One region of the Streptomyces sp. NPDC051180 genome, then DNA from elsewhere that is predicted to be linked to it. Evidence: riboswitches for the same ligand, from Rfam matches in the RefSeq annotation. Region 1 holds a riboswitch; the other holds the start of a gene.

Region 1 (5,528 bases):
GCGGTCCGATCCGGGCCGAAGGTCGGCGCGAGCACCACGCAGCACATGAGAGACTGGTCTAGACAACCCGCTTGAGACCCGAAGGGCAACACCATGGCTGAGCGCCGCGTCAACGTCGGCTGGGCCGAGGGCCTGCACGCCCGCCCCGCGTCCATCTTCGTCCGTGCCGCCACGGCTTCCGGCGTCCCGGTGACGATCGCCAAGGCCGACGGCTCCCCGGTGAACGCCGCGTCCATGCTCGCCGTGCTCGGCCTGGGCGCGCAGGGCGGCGAGGAGATCGTCCTGTCCTCCGACGCCGACGGCGCCGAGGTCGCGCTGGACCGTCTCGCGAAGCTGGTGGCCGAGGGCCTCGACGAGCTCCCCGAGACCGTCTGATCCGCTTCCCCGTGGAATCCCTTCGGATTCCGCACACGCAAAGCCGTGACTGCCGAAATCGAGGCGGTCACGGCTTTCGCTTTTCCCGGACGATCGATTTCGGGCAGCGCGAACAGCGCCCACCGAATTCCTGTTCTTTGTATACGGCCACTTCGTTAATTCCGGACGCTCGCCGTGTTGACGACATGTTGCGAAACCCTCACACGGTCGCGTCCCGATGTTTTCAGGCGGTGCAGCGACAGGGTGCGCTCCGCGTGGAGCGCGGTCAGCGCGCGGGCCCGCTCGGCGTCGCCGCGCGCCACCGCGTCCACGATCGCGCCGTGTTCGGACCAGACCTCGACCGGCTGGGCGGGCTGGTCCACCACGTACATCCAGGCGATCTTGTGGCGCAGCTGGGTGAGCAGCGCCGTCAGGGCCGGGCTGCCCGACGCCTGCGCGAGCGTCTCGTGGAACCAGCCGCCCAGCGAGCGCAGGTCCTCGCCCTGACCGCGCCTGGCACGCTCCTGCCCCAGCCTGACCAGGCCCCGCAGGACCTTGAGGTGGGCGTCGGTACGGCGCTGGGCGGCCCGCGCCGCCCCCAGGGGCTCCAGCAGCGACCGCATGTCGAGGAGGTCGGCCGCATCCTGCTCCGTCGGTTCGGCGACGTGCGCGCCCGCGTGCCGGCGGGTGAGGACGAAGCCCTCGGACTCCAGGGTGCGCAGGGCCTCGCGGACCGGGACGCGCGAGACCCCGTACCGGCGGGCGAGCTGTTCCTCGGTCAGCCGGCTGCCCCGCTCGTAGACACCGGAGACGATGTCGTCCCGGATCGCCGTGCATACCGACTGCGCGGGAATGCGCATATCCGACCTCCGCCTTGGTCCGCGCGAGACAATTCGAGCGGCGCCTGTTCTGCGCCTGATCTTCGACTCTATTGCAGCGCGCCCGAATTTCCGATGCCCCGAAGGAATCCTTGGCGAACGTCACCGGCTTCGGGACAGCGAAAAGCCCCGGCTCAGTACGAGCCGGGGCTTTTGCGACGCGATGCGCGGGCGGTGCGGGTCAGACCGCGACGCCGCGGGCGCGGAGGTACGCGATCGGGTTGATGTCGGAGCCGTAGTCCGCGCCCGTGCGCGCCTCGAAGTGGAGGTGCGGGCCGGTGGAGTTGCCGGTCGAGCCGGAGACGCCGATCGGCTGGCCGGGCTCGACGGTCTGGCCGACGTGGACCCCGATGGAGGAGAGGTGCCCGTACTGGGTGAACGTGCCGTCGTTCATCCTGATGACGATGTTGTTGCCGTACGCGCCGCCCCAGCCGGCCTCGACGACGGTGCCGGAGCCCACGGAGACGACCTGCGTGCCGTAGGCGGCGTGGAAGTCGACGCCGGAGTGGCTGCCGGAGGACCAGAGCGACCCGCCGGTCTTGTAGCCGGTGGAGATGTACGAGCCGGCGACGGGGAGCTGGAAGGAGGCCAGGCGGCGGCGCTCGGCCTCGCGGGCGGCGCGCTCGCGCTCCAGCCGGATCTCCTTGGCGCGGGCCTCGGCCTTGCGCTTCGCCTCGGCCTTGGCCTTCGCCTTGGCGATGGCCTCGACGGCCTCCCGCTCCTGGGCGGCGGCCTGGGCGTTGATCCGGTCCACGAGGGAGTCCTCGGTGATCACCTGGGTGAGGCCGGTGTCCTCGGGGGAGCGGTTGTCCGTGTCGGCGGCGAGCGCCGGGGAAGCGAGGGTTCCGATGACGCCGGTGGTGGCGAGGGTCGCGACGCCTGCGATGCCCACGCCGCGGCGTGCCATCCGGCTCGGACCACGATGCTTCCCGGTGGCACGGGTGAACGCCATGTAGGGGCTGGTCCTTTCCTTCCTTCTCGCCTACCGGGTTAGCTGACGGGTTCGGAGCAGGAAGGTCTCCTACGGGCCCCTCCGCACGAGACGAAGGCGTCCGATTCACCCCAGGGACTCGATGTGGGTCCCCGGCTCCCCAGGCTCGCGCCTGACGGGGACTCGGCGATGACTGTCCGATGCCGCGGCTGCGGCACGTGCAACTGACGAACAGCCGCACCGACGCTATGCGGATCGTCTTTCAATCACCAACCGGACAGGCTTTTTGTAAGACATGCCACAGGGCATACGATCACCGTTGCCCTCAATACGGACAAAGGGGAGGACCCCGGCGAACAGCTCGCCGGGGTCCTCCCGTTGCCTCACGAGGGCCGGAATCAGCCCGTCACGACGGTCACTTCGCCGATGCCGAGCTCCCGCACCGGCTCCGCGATCTGCGCCGCGTCGCCCACGAGCACCGTCACGAGCCGGTCCACGGGGAAGGCGCTGACGACGGCCGCGGTCGCCTCGACCGTGCCCGTCTCCGACAGCCGCGCGTACAACTGGGCCTGGAAGTCGTCCGGAAGGTGCTGCTCGACCTGGTCGGCGAGCGTCCCGGCGACGGAGGCGGCCGTCTCGTACTTGAGCGGCGCGACGCCCACCAGGTTCTGCACGGCCGTCTCGCGCTCCGCGTCCGTCAGCCCCTCGGCGGCGAGGGTGCGCAGCACCTGCCACAGGTCGGCGAGGGCCGGGCCGGTGTTGGGCGTGTCGACGGAGCCGCTGATGGCCAGCATCGAGGCGCCGTTGCCCCCGGCGTCCGAGCGGAGCACCTGCCCGAAGGCCCGCACGCCGTACGTGTAGCCCTTCTCCTCGCGCAGGACCCGGTCGAGCCGCGAGGTGAGGGTGCCGCCGAGGCAGTACGAGCCGAGGACCTGGGCCGGCCAGACCCGGTCGTGCCGGTCCGGACCGACCCGGCCGATGAGCAGCTGGGTCTGGACGGCGCCGGGACGGTCCACGATGACGACCCGTCCGGTGTCGTCGGCGGTGATCGGCGGCATCGGGAGCGGCTCGGCCGGCTCGCCGGTCCAGGCGCCCAGCGAGTCCGCGAGGACCTTGTCGAGGTCCACGTCCGTCAGGTCGCCGACGACCACCGCGGTGGCCGTGCCGGGCCGCACGTACGCCTCGAAGAAGGCGCGGACGGCGGCGGCGTCGATGGCGGCGACGGTCTCCTCGGTGCCCTGACGCGGCCGGGACATCCGGGACTCGGCCGGGAAGAGCTCCTTGGAGAGCTGCTTGGCGGCGCGGCGGCCCGGGTTGGCCGTCTCGTGCGGGATCTCGTCGAGACGGTTGCGCACCAGGCGCTCGATCTCGGTGTCCAGGAACGCCGGCGCGATCAGGGCCTCGGAGAGCAGCCCCAGGGCCTTGGGCAGCCGGGAGGCGGGCACCTCGAGGGAGACCCGCACACCCGGGTGGTCGGCGTGCGCGTCGAGCGTGGCGCCGCACCGCTCCAGCTCGGCCGCGAACTCCTCCGCGCTGTGCTGGTCGGTGCCCTCCGAGAGCGCCCTGGCCATGATGGTGGCGACACCGTCGAGACCGGCGGGCTCGGCGTCCAGCGGGGCCGGCAGGAAGATCTCCACCGCCACGACCTGCTGGCCGGGGCGGTGACTGGTCAGCAGCGTCAGACCGTTGTCCAGCGTCGTCCGGTCCGGGGCGGGAAAGGCCCAGGGCCTGGCGACACCCGGCGCCGGCTGCGGGTGGAAGTCCATGCTGGTCAAAGACACGGCAGCGTCGGTCACTGGTCCGCTCCCTCTTCCTCGTCGCTGTCGCTCTCGTCGGCGGCCACCGGCTCGTAGACCAGGACCGCGCGGTTGTCGGGGCGCAGCTTGGCCGCGGCGACCGCCTGCACCTCCTCGGCGGTGACGGCCAGGACCCGGTCCACGGCCGTCAGGGCGAGCTGCGGGTCGCCGAACAGCACGGCGAACCGGCACAGTTCGTCGGCGCGGCCCGCCACGGTGCCGAGCCGGTCCAGCCACTCGCGCTCCAACTGGGCCTGCGCGCGCTCCATCTCCTCGGGCGTCGGCCCCTCGGCGGCGAACCGGGCGAGCTCCTCGTCGACGGCCGCCTCGATCTGCGGGACCTCGACGCCTCCGGAGGTCTTCACGTCCAGCCAGCCGAGCGAGGGCGCGCCGGCGAGGCGCAGCAGGCCGAAGCCGGCGGCGACGGCCGTGCGGTCGCGGCGGACCAGCCGGTTGTGCAGGCGGGAGGACTCGCCGCCGCCCAGGACCGTCAGCGCCAGGTCGGCGGCGTCGCACTCGCGCGTACCGTCGTGCGGCAGCCGGTAGGCGGCCATCAGCGCGCGGGCCGGGACCTCCTCCTCGACGACCTCGCGCAGCTGCTCGCCGATGACGTCGGGGAGGGAGCCGTCGCGCGGCGGGCGCTTGCCGTCGTGCTGCGGGATGGAGCCGAAGTACTTCTCGATCCAGGCGAGCGTCTGCGCCGGGTCGATGTCGCCGACGACGGACAGCACCGCGTTGTTCGGGGCGTAGTACGTGCGGAAGAAGTTCCGCGCGTCCTCCAGCGTCGCCGCGTCCAGGTCGGCCATGGAGCCGATCGGCGTGTGGTGGTAGGGGTGACCCTCCGGGTAGGCCAGCGCCGTGAGCTTCTCGAAGGCCGTGCCGTACGGCACGTTGTCGTACCGCTGGCGGCGCTCGTTCTTGACGACGTCCCGCTGGTTCTCCATGGACTCGTCGTCCAGGGCGGCCAGCAGGGAGCCCATGCGGTCGGCCTCCAGCCAGAGCGCGAGCTCCAGCTGGTGGGTGGGCATGGTCTCGAAGTAGTTGGTGCGCTCGAAGCTCGTCGTGCCGTTGAGCGAGCCGCCCGCGCCCTGCACCAGCTCGAAGTGACCGTTCCCGTGGACCTGCTTCGAGCCCTGGAACATCAGGTGCTCGAAGAGGTGGGCGAGGCCCGTGCGGCCCTCGACCTCGTGGCGCGAGCCGACGTCGTACCAGAGGCAGACCGCCGCGACCGGGGTCAGGTGGTCCTCCGACAGCACCACACGCAGGCCGTTCGCCAACCGGTGCTCGGTCGCTGTCAGGCCGCCGGAGCCGGCCTCGGCCGTGGCCGTGTGACCCATGGGCATGTACGTCCCTTCGATCGCGATGTGAAAAAGTCCTGCCACTGTATGCAAGCGCGCCGACACCTGGCGAAGTTCCCGCCCGGTCCTGATGTCCCTCTTCCGGGTCGCGGTCGGCGTTGTCGGTGGCACGGTCCACAATGGTCCGCGTCAGATCAACCTTGTTGGTGAAGGAGCCGCAGCCGCGATGGCCCGCCGCAGCACGAAGACACCGCCGCCGGACGACGCGTTC
Region 2 (5,528 bases), on a different contig from region 1:
CCCGCGCCGTACCGCGTTCGACTGGACCGACGCCGAGGCGCGCCGCCGGGCGGAAGCCGGTCTGGTCCGGACGCTGCGGCCCCGGGCGGCCGAGTCGGACCTCCTCGACCTGGCGGGCAACGACTACCTCGGGCTCACCCGCCGGCCGGAGGTCACCGAGGCGGCGGCCGAGGCGGCACGGCGCTGGGGCGCCGGCTCCACCGGCTCGCGCCTCGTCACCGGCACCACCCGGCTGCACGCCCGTCTGGAGCGCGAACTCGCCGACTTCTGCGGCTTCGAGGCAGCCCTCGTCTTCTCCTCCGGCTACACCGCCAACCTCGCCGTGCTCACCGCGCTCGGCGGCCGGGACTCCCTGATCGTCTCCGACGCCGCCAACCACGCCTCGATCGTCGACGGCTGCCGCCTCGCCCGCGCCGAGACCGCCGTCGTCCCGCACGCCGACCCCGAGGCCGTGCGCAAGACCCTGGACGCGCACCCCGGGCGCCGCGCCCTGGTCGTCAGCGACTCCGTCTTCTCCGTCGACGGCGACAAGGCGCCGCTGCCGGAACTGGCCGCGGCCTGCCGCGCGCACGGCGCCGGTCTGGTGGTGGACGACGCCCACGGCTTCGGCGTGCTCGGCGAAGGCGGCCGGGGAGCCCTGCACGAGGCCGGTCTGGCCGGCGACGAGGACGTCGTCGCGACCCTCACCCTGTCCAAGTCCCTGGGCAGCCAGGGCGGCGCCGTCCTCGGGCCCGCCCGGGTCGTCGAGCACCTGGTGAACGCAGCCCGCACCTTCATCTTCGACACCGGGCTCGCCCCCGCCGCCGCGGGCGGCGCGCTGGCCGCCCTGCGGGGGATCGCCGCGGAACCGGGCCTCGCCGAGCGGGCCCGGACCGTCGCGACCGTCCTGCACCGGCGGCTCACCGACGCCGGGCTGACCGCGGCCCGCCCCGACGCCGCCGTCGTCTCGGTCCGCGCCCCCTCCCCGGAGGCCGCGCTCGCCTGGGCCGCGGACTGCCGCGAGCAGGGCCTGGTCGTCGGCTGCTTCCGGCCGCCCTCGGTGCCCGACGGCATCTCGCGGCTGCGCCTGACGGCCCGGGCCGACCTGACCGACGCGCAGATCGAGTGCGCGGTGGAGACGATCCTGCGGACGGCGCCCGTCGGCTGAGTCGCCCGGCGCCGCCCGGACGGGGCGGCCGGATGCCCGCCGGCCGACGCGACGGCGGCCCAAGCGTGTGCGCGGGCCGCAGAGTTCACCGCTTCGGGCGACAGACAGGGACATATCTTGGTGGAACCCCGCCCGGGGCGGCACGATCGGTGGCACTCTGACGCGAAGTGCAATCCGGGACGATGTTCCCGGCGGGAAAGGGACAGCGTCGCATGGCAGATCACCAGGAAGCATCCGTCACGCTGCCGAGCGAGCCCGCCTCGGTCCCCACGGCCCGGCGGTACGTCGCGGACGTCCTCACCGGCTGGGGACTCGACGACACCGCGGACACCGCCGACGCGATCCGTCTGATCGTCTCGGAACTGGCCACCAACGCCGTCCTCCACACCTTCGGCCTGTCGCCGACGTTCACCGTCGACGTCCGTCTGGTGCGCGAGGAGGTCCTCCACATCGGGGTGACCGACAGCCACCCCCGCAGGCCCCGCCGTCTGCCGGCGGCGGTCCAGCAGGACAACGGCCGCGGCCTCGTCATCATCCGCTCGCTCGCGGCCGAGGCGGGCGGCCGGTTCTCCGTCACGCCGACCGACGACGGCGGCAAGACGGTCTGGATCACCCTCCCCTGGACGGCCGCCCCCGTACCGATCCGCTGACCCGCCCGCAGGGGCCGGCCGGCCGCCGGGACGGGGCGGCCGCACGGTGGTGCGGGGAGGGGCGGTCGTACGGGGCTCCGGCGGCTCGTGGAGGTTCCACGCCGGTGGTGCCGACGGGGACACCGGGGTGCCGGGGCGGTGGTCCGGCCGGAGAGCGGGGCGGCGCCACCCCGCTGCTCATGCCGGTCCGAGAGGCCGTGTCAGCGGCCGGGGGCCGTCAGGGACGCGGCCGTACACGGGTCGTCATCGGACGCGGCCGTAGTAGACCTTCGACGACCAGATCCTGTCGAGCTTCACCCACGAGCCCGTCTTGGGCGAGTGCCAGATCTTGCCCGCCCCGGCGTAGATGCCCACGTGGTAGACCCTCCCACCGGAGTGGAAGAAGACCAGGTCCCCCTGTTGTCTGCTGGACGCGGCGATGTGCCGGGTCTTGTTGTACTGCTGCTGCGCGGTGCGGGGCAGCGACTTGCCCGCCTTCTTGTACGCGTAGAGCGTCAGGCCGGAGCAGTCGAACCGGGTGGGTCCACTGGCTCCGTACCGGTACGGGGCTCCCTTCTTGGACTGGGCGACGCTGAGTGCCTTGTACGCGTGTGAGGTGGCTGCCTGGGCCTCCGGCGCCGCTCCCGGTGCGAGCAGCGTGCCGCCGACGGCGGCGAGGGTGAGAGCCGAGACGGCTCCGGCCCGGGACAGCAGGGACGGGACGTGCATCTGCGCAGTCATGCGCAACCCTTCGTCAGCCGCCTGCGAAGGATGACCTGTCGGGTTCGGGCTGGCGAAGATGCCCGGCCGCGGCTGCGGCTTCACCCCAAGGAGCGGCCTCGCTGCCGGAACAGCGCGTACGCCCCGTAAAAATCGGGTCCTCCACTCCTGCCGATCCACTCCTGTCGACCAGACGTCCGGGACAGCGGCAGGACTCGGCGTCCGCCCGGACCGCCCCGCCGCGGCGGCGGGGGCTTGTCGTCGTCAGGGATCTTGACTCACGACATGGGCGAAAACCGAGTTGAAACGGCGATATGTGAGGCTCCTCACGACTGATCCATTCAGGTGGACAGGCAGCCTTTGTGATCTTCCGAGGTTTGGCCGACGAGCCCCGCACCAGCGATGGAACGTTCGATTCCGCCAGATGTGTACACCTGCTGCGCAACTCACCCGCTGCATTTGTCGACTCGTCGACTACGCCGAACGAGCGAGGGATTCTGCGGCGCGCGTCGGCCGTCCGGCCCTCGACACGACACGCGGGAATGTCAACTCGCGCGGGTGTCGGGGACGGTGACCCGCCCCGTCCGGCGCTCGCCGTCCAACACCCGCAGGGCGCGCGCCAATGTGTCCGCGTGCACCTCGTTCTCGCCCCGCATGTGCATGAGCGTCAGGGCGGCACGCAGCGCCTCGACTCGCCCCACCAGGGCTTGTGCCGCCCGCAGGGCCCCATAGGTATGCGAACCCCTGGATGGGTTGATCTTCCCCAGGAGGTCGACGACTTCGAGGTAGGCGTCGACGAACTCGCCCTCGGCCCGGGTCAGGGCGGGCAGCGGCGGCAGCTCGGGGACCACGTCGGTCTCACCGCGCCACGCCGCCGGCGGGAGCCCGCCGGCGGCTGACGAGGTGGTCGACCAGGCCGTACGCGACCGCCGCGGGGGCGTCCAGGACCGTGAGGCGGTCCAGGTCGGCGTCGATCCGCTCCCGGCTCCGCCCCGTGTGTTCGGTGAGCATGGCGGCCACCAGGGCGCGCTGCCGCAGCAGTTCGCGCGCGTGGACGTCCAGATCGCTCGGCTGTCCCCGCATCGGCTCGTCCAGGGCGGGCTGTTCGAGCGTGACCCGGGCGCCGGGGAGGACCATGCGCTTGCCCGGGGTGCCGGCCGCGAGCAGCACGGCCGCGGTGGACTCGGCGCGGCCCAGGCAGGTCGTCTCCACGTCGGAGTGGAGCGAGCCCATCGTGTCGTGGATCGCCGTCATCGCGGTGACCGCTCCGCCGGGGGAGTTGATGTACAGCGCGATGTCCTGCCCCGGGGACGCGTGGTCGAGGTACAGCAGCTGCGCGATGACGTCGTTGGCCGAGGTCTCGTCGATCGGAGTCGACGGCGACAAGGCGCCGCTGCCGGAACTGGCCGCGGCCTGCCGCGCGCACGGCGCCGGTCTGGTGGTGGACGACGCCCACGGCTTCGGCGTGCTCGGCGAAGGCGGCCGGGGAGCCCTGCACGAGGCCGGTCTGGCCGGCGACGAGGACGTCGTCGCGACCCTCACCCTGTCCAAGTCCCTGGGCAGCCAGGGCGGCGCCGTCCTCGGGCCCGCCCGGGTCGTCGAGCACCTGGTGAACGCAGCCCGCACCTTCATCTTCGACACCGGGCTCGCCCCCGCCGCCGCGGGCGGCGCGCTGGCCGCCCTGCGGGGGATCGCCGCGGAACCGGGCCTCGCCGAGCGGGCCCGGACCGTCGCGACCGTCCTGCACCGGCGGCTCACCGACGCCGGGCTGACCGCGGCCCGCCCCGACGCCGCCGTCGTCTCGGTCCGCGCCCCCTCCCCGGAGGCCGCGCTCGCCTGGGCCGCGGACTGCCGCGAGCAGGGCCTGGTCGTCGGCTGCTTCCGGCCGCCCTCGGTGCCCGACGGCATCTCGCGGCTGCGCCTGACGGCCCGGGCCGACCTGACCGACGCGCAGATCGAGTGCGCGGTGGAGACGATCCTGCGGACGGCGCCCGTCGGCTGAGTCGCCCGGCGCCGCCCGGACGGGGCGGCCGGATGCCCGCCGGCCGACGCGACGGCGGCCCAAGCGTGTGCGCGGGCCGCAGAGTTCACCGCTTCGGGCGACAGACAGGGACATATCTTGGTGGAACCCCGCCCGGGGCGGCACGATCGGTGGCACTCTGACGCGAAGTGCAATCCGGGACGATGTTCCCGGCGGGAAAGGGACAGCGTCGCATGGCAGATCACCAGGAAGCATCCGTCACGCTGCCGAGCGAGCCCGCCTCGGTCCCCACGGCCCGGCGGTACGTCGCGGACGTCCTCACCGGCTGGGGACTCGACGACACCGCGGACACCGCCGACGCGATCCGTCTGATCGTCTCGGAACTGGCCACCAACGCCGTCCTCCACACCTTCGGCCTGTCGCCGACGTTCACCGTCGACGTCCGTCTGGTGCGCGAGGAGGTCCTCCACATCGGGGTGACCGACAGCCACCCCCGCAGGCCCCGCCGTCTGCCGGCGGCGGTCCAGCAGGACAACGGCCGCGGCCTCGTCATCATCCGCTCGCTCGCGGCCGAGGCGGGCGGCCGGTTCTCCGTCACGCCGACCGACGACGGCGGCAAGACGGTCTGGATCACCCTCCCCTGGACGGCCGCCCCCGTACCGATCCGCTGACCCGCCCGCAGGGGCCGGCCGGCCGCCGGGACGGGGCGGCCGCACGGTGGTGCGGGGAGGGGCGGTCGTACGGGGCTCCGGCGGCTCGTGGAGGTTCCACGCCGGTGGTGCCGACGGGGACACCGGGGTGCCGGGGCGGTGGTCCGGCCGGAGAGCGGGGCGGCGCCACCCCGCTGCTCATGCCGGTCCGAGAGGCCGTGTCAGCGGCCGGGGGCCGTCAGGGACGCGGCCGTACACGGGTCGTCATCGGACGCGGCCGTAGTAGACCTTCGACGACCAGATCCTGTCGAGCTTCACCCACGAGCCCGTCTTGGGCGAGTGCCAGATCTTGCCCGCCCCGGCGTAGATGCCCACGTGGTAGACCCTCCCACCGGAGTGGA

What was found. Region 1 has a riboswitch for cyclic di-AMP ahead of AB0424_RS15505 (M23 family metallopeptidase). Riboswitches for the same ligand answer to the same signal wherever they lie in the genome.
Region 2: another riboswitch for cyclic di-AMP. It lies ahead of AB0424_RS00490 (C40 family peptidase); the one in region 1 lies ahead of AB0424_RS15505 (M23 family metallopeptidase).

What each region holds. Positions count from the first base shown of each region.
Region 1 covers NZ_JBFBBC010000007.1:176,709-182,236, forward strand. The annotation lists gene AB0424_RS15495 (HPr family phosphocarrier protein) at 94-375, shown strand; gene AB0424_RS15500 (GntR family transcriptional regulator) at 531-1,214, opposite strand; gene AB0424_RS15505 (M23 family metallopeptidase) at 1,414-2,184, opposite strand; cyclic di-AMP (ydaO/yuaA leader) riboswitch at 2,197-2,362, opposite strand; gene AB0424_RS15510 (pitrilysin family protein) at 2,562-3,959, opposite strand; gene AB0424_RS15515 (pitrilysin family protein) at 3,956-5,296, opposite strand; gene AB0424_RS15520 (DNA topoisomerase IV subunit A) at 5,484-5,528, shown strand, end outside.
Region 2 covers NZ_JBFBBC010000001.1:96,318-101,845, forward strand. The annotation lists gene AB0424_RS00480 (8-amino-7-oxononanoate synthase) at 1-1,147, shown strand, start outside; gene AB0424_RS00485 (ATP-binding protein) at 1,360-1,797, shown strand; gene AB0424_RS00490 (C40 family peptidase) at 2,041-2,517, opposite strand; cyclic di-AMP (ydaO/yuaA leader) riboswitch at 2,521-2,727, opposite strand; gene AB0424_RS00495 (hypothetical protein) at 3,042-3,347, opposite strand; gene AB0424_RS00500 (ATP-dependent Clp protease proteolytic subunit) at 3,355-3,882, opposite strand; partial or broken gene AB0424_RS00505 (aminotransferase class I/II-fold pyridoxal phosphate-dependent enzyme) at 3,869-4,498, shown strand; gene AB0424_RS00510 (ATP-binding protein) at 4,711-5,148, shown strand; gene AB0424_RS00515 (C40 family peptidase) at 5,392-5,528, opposite strand, start outside.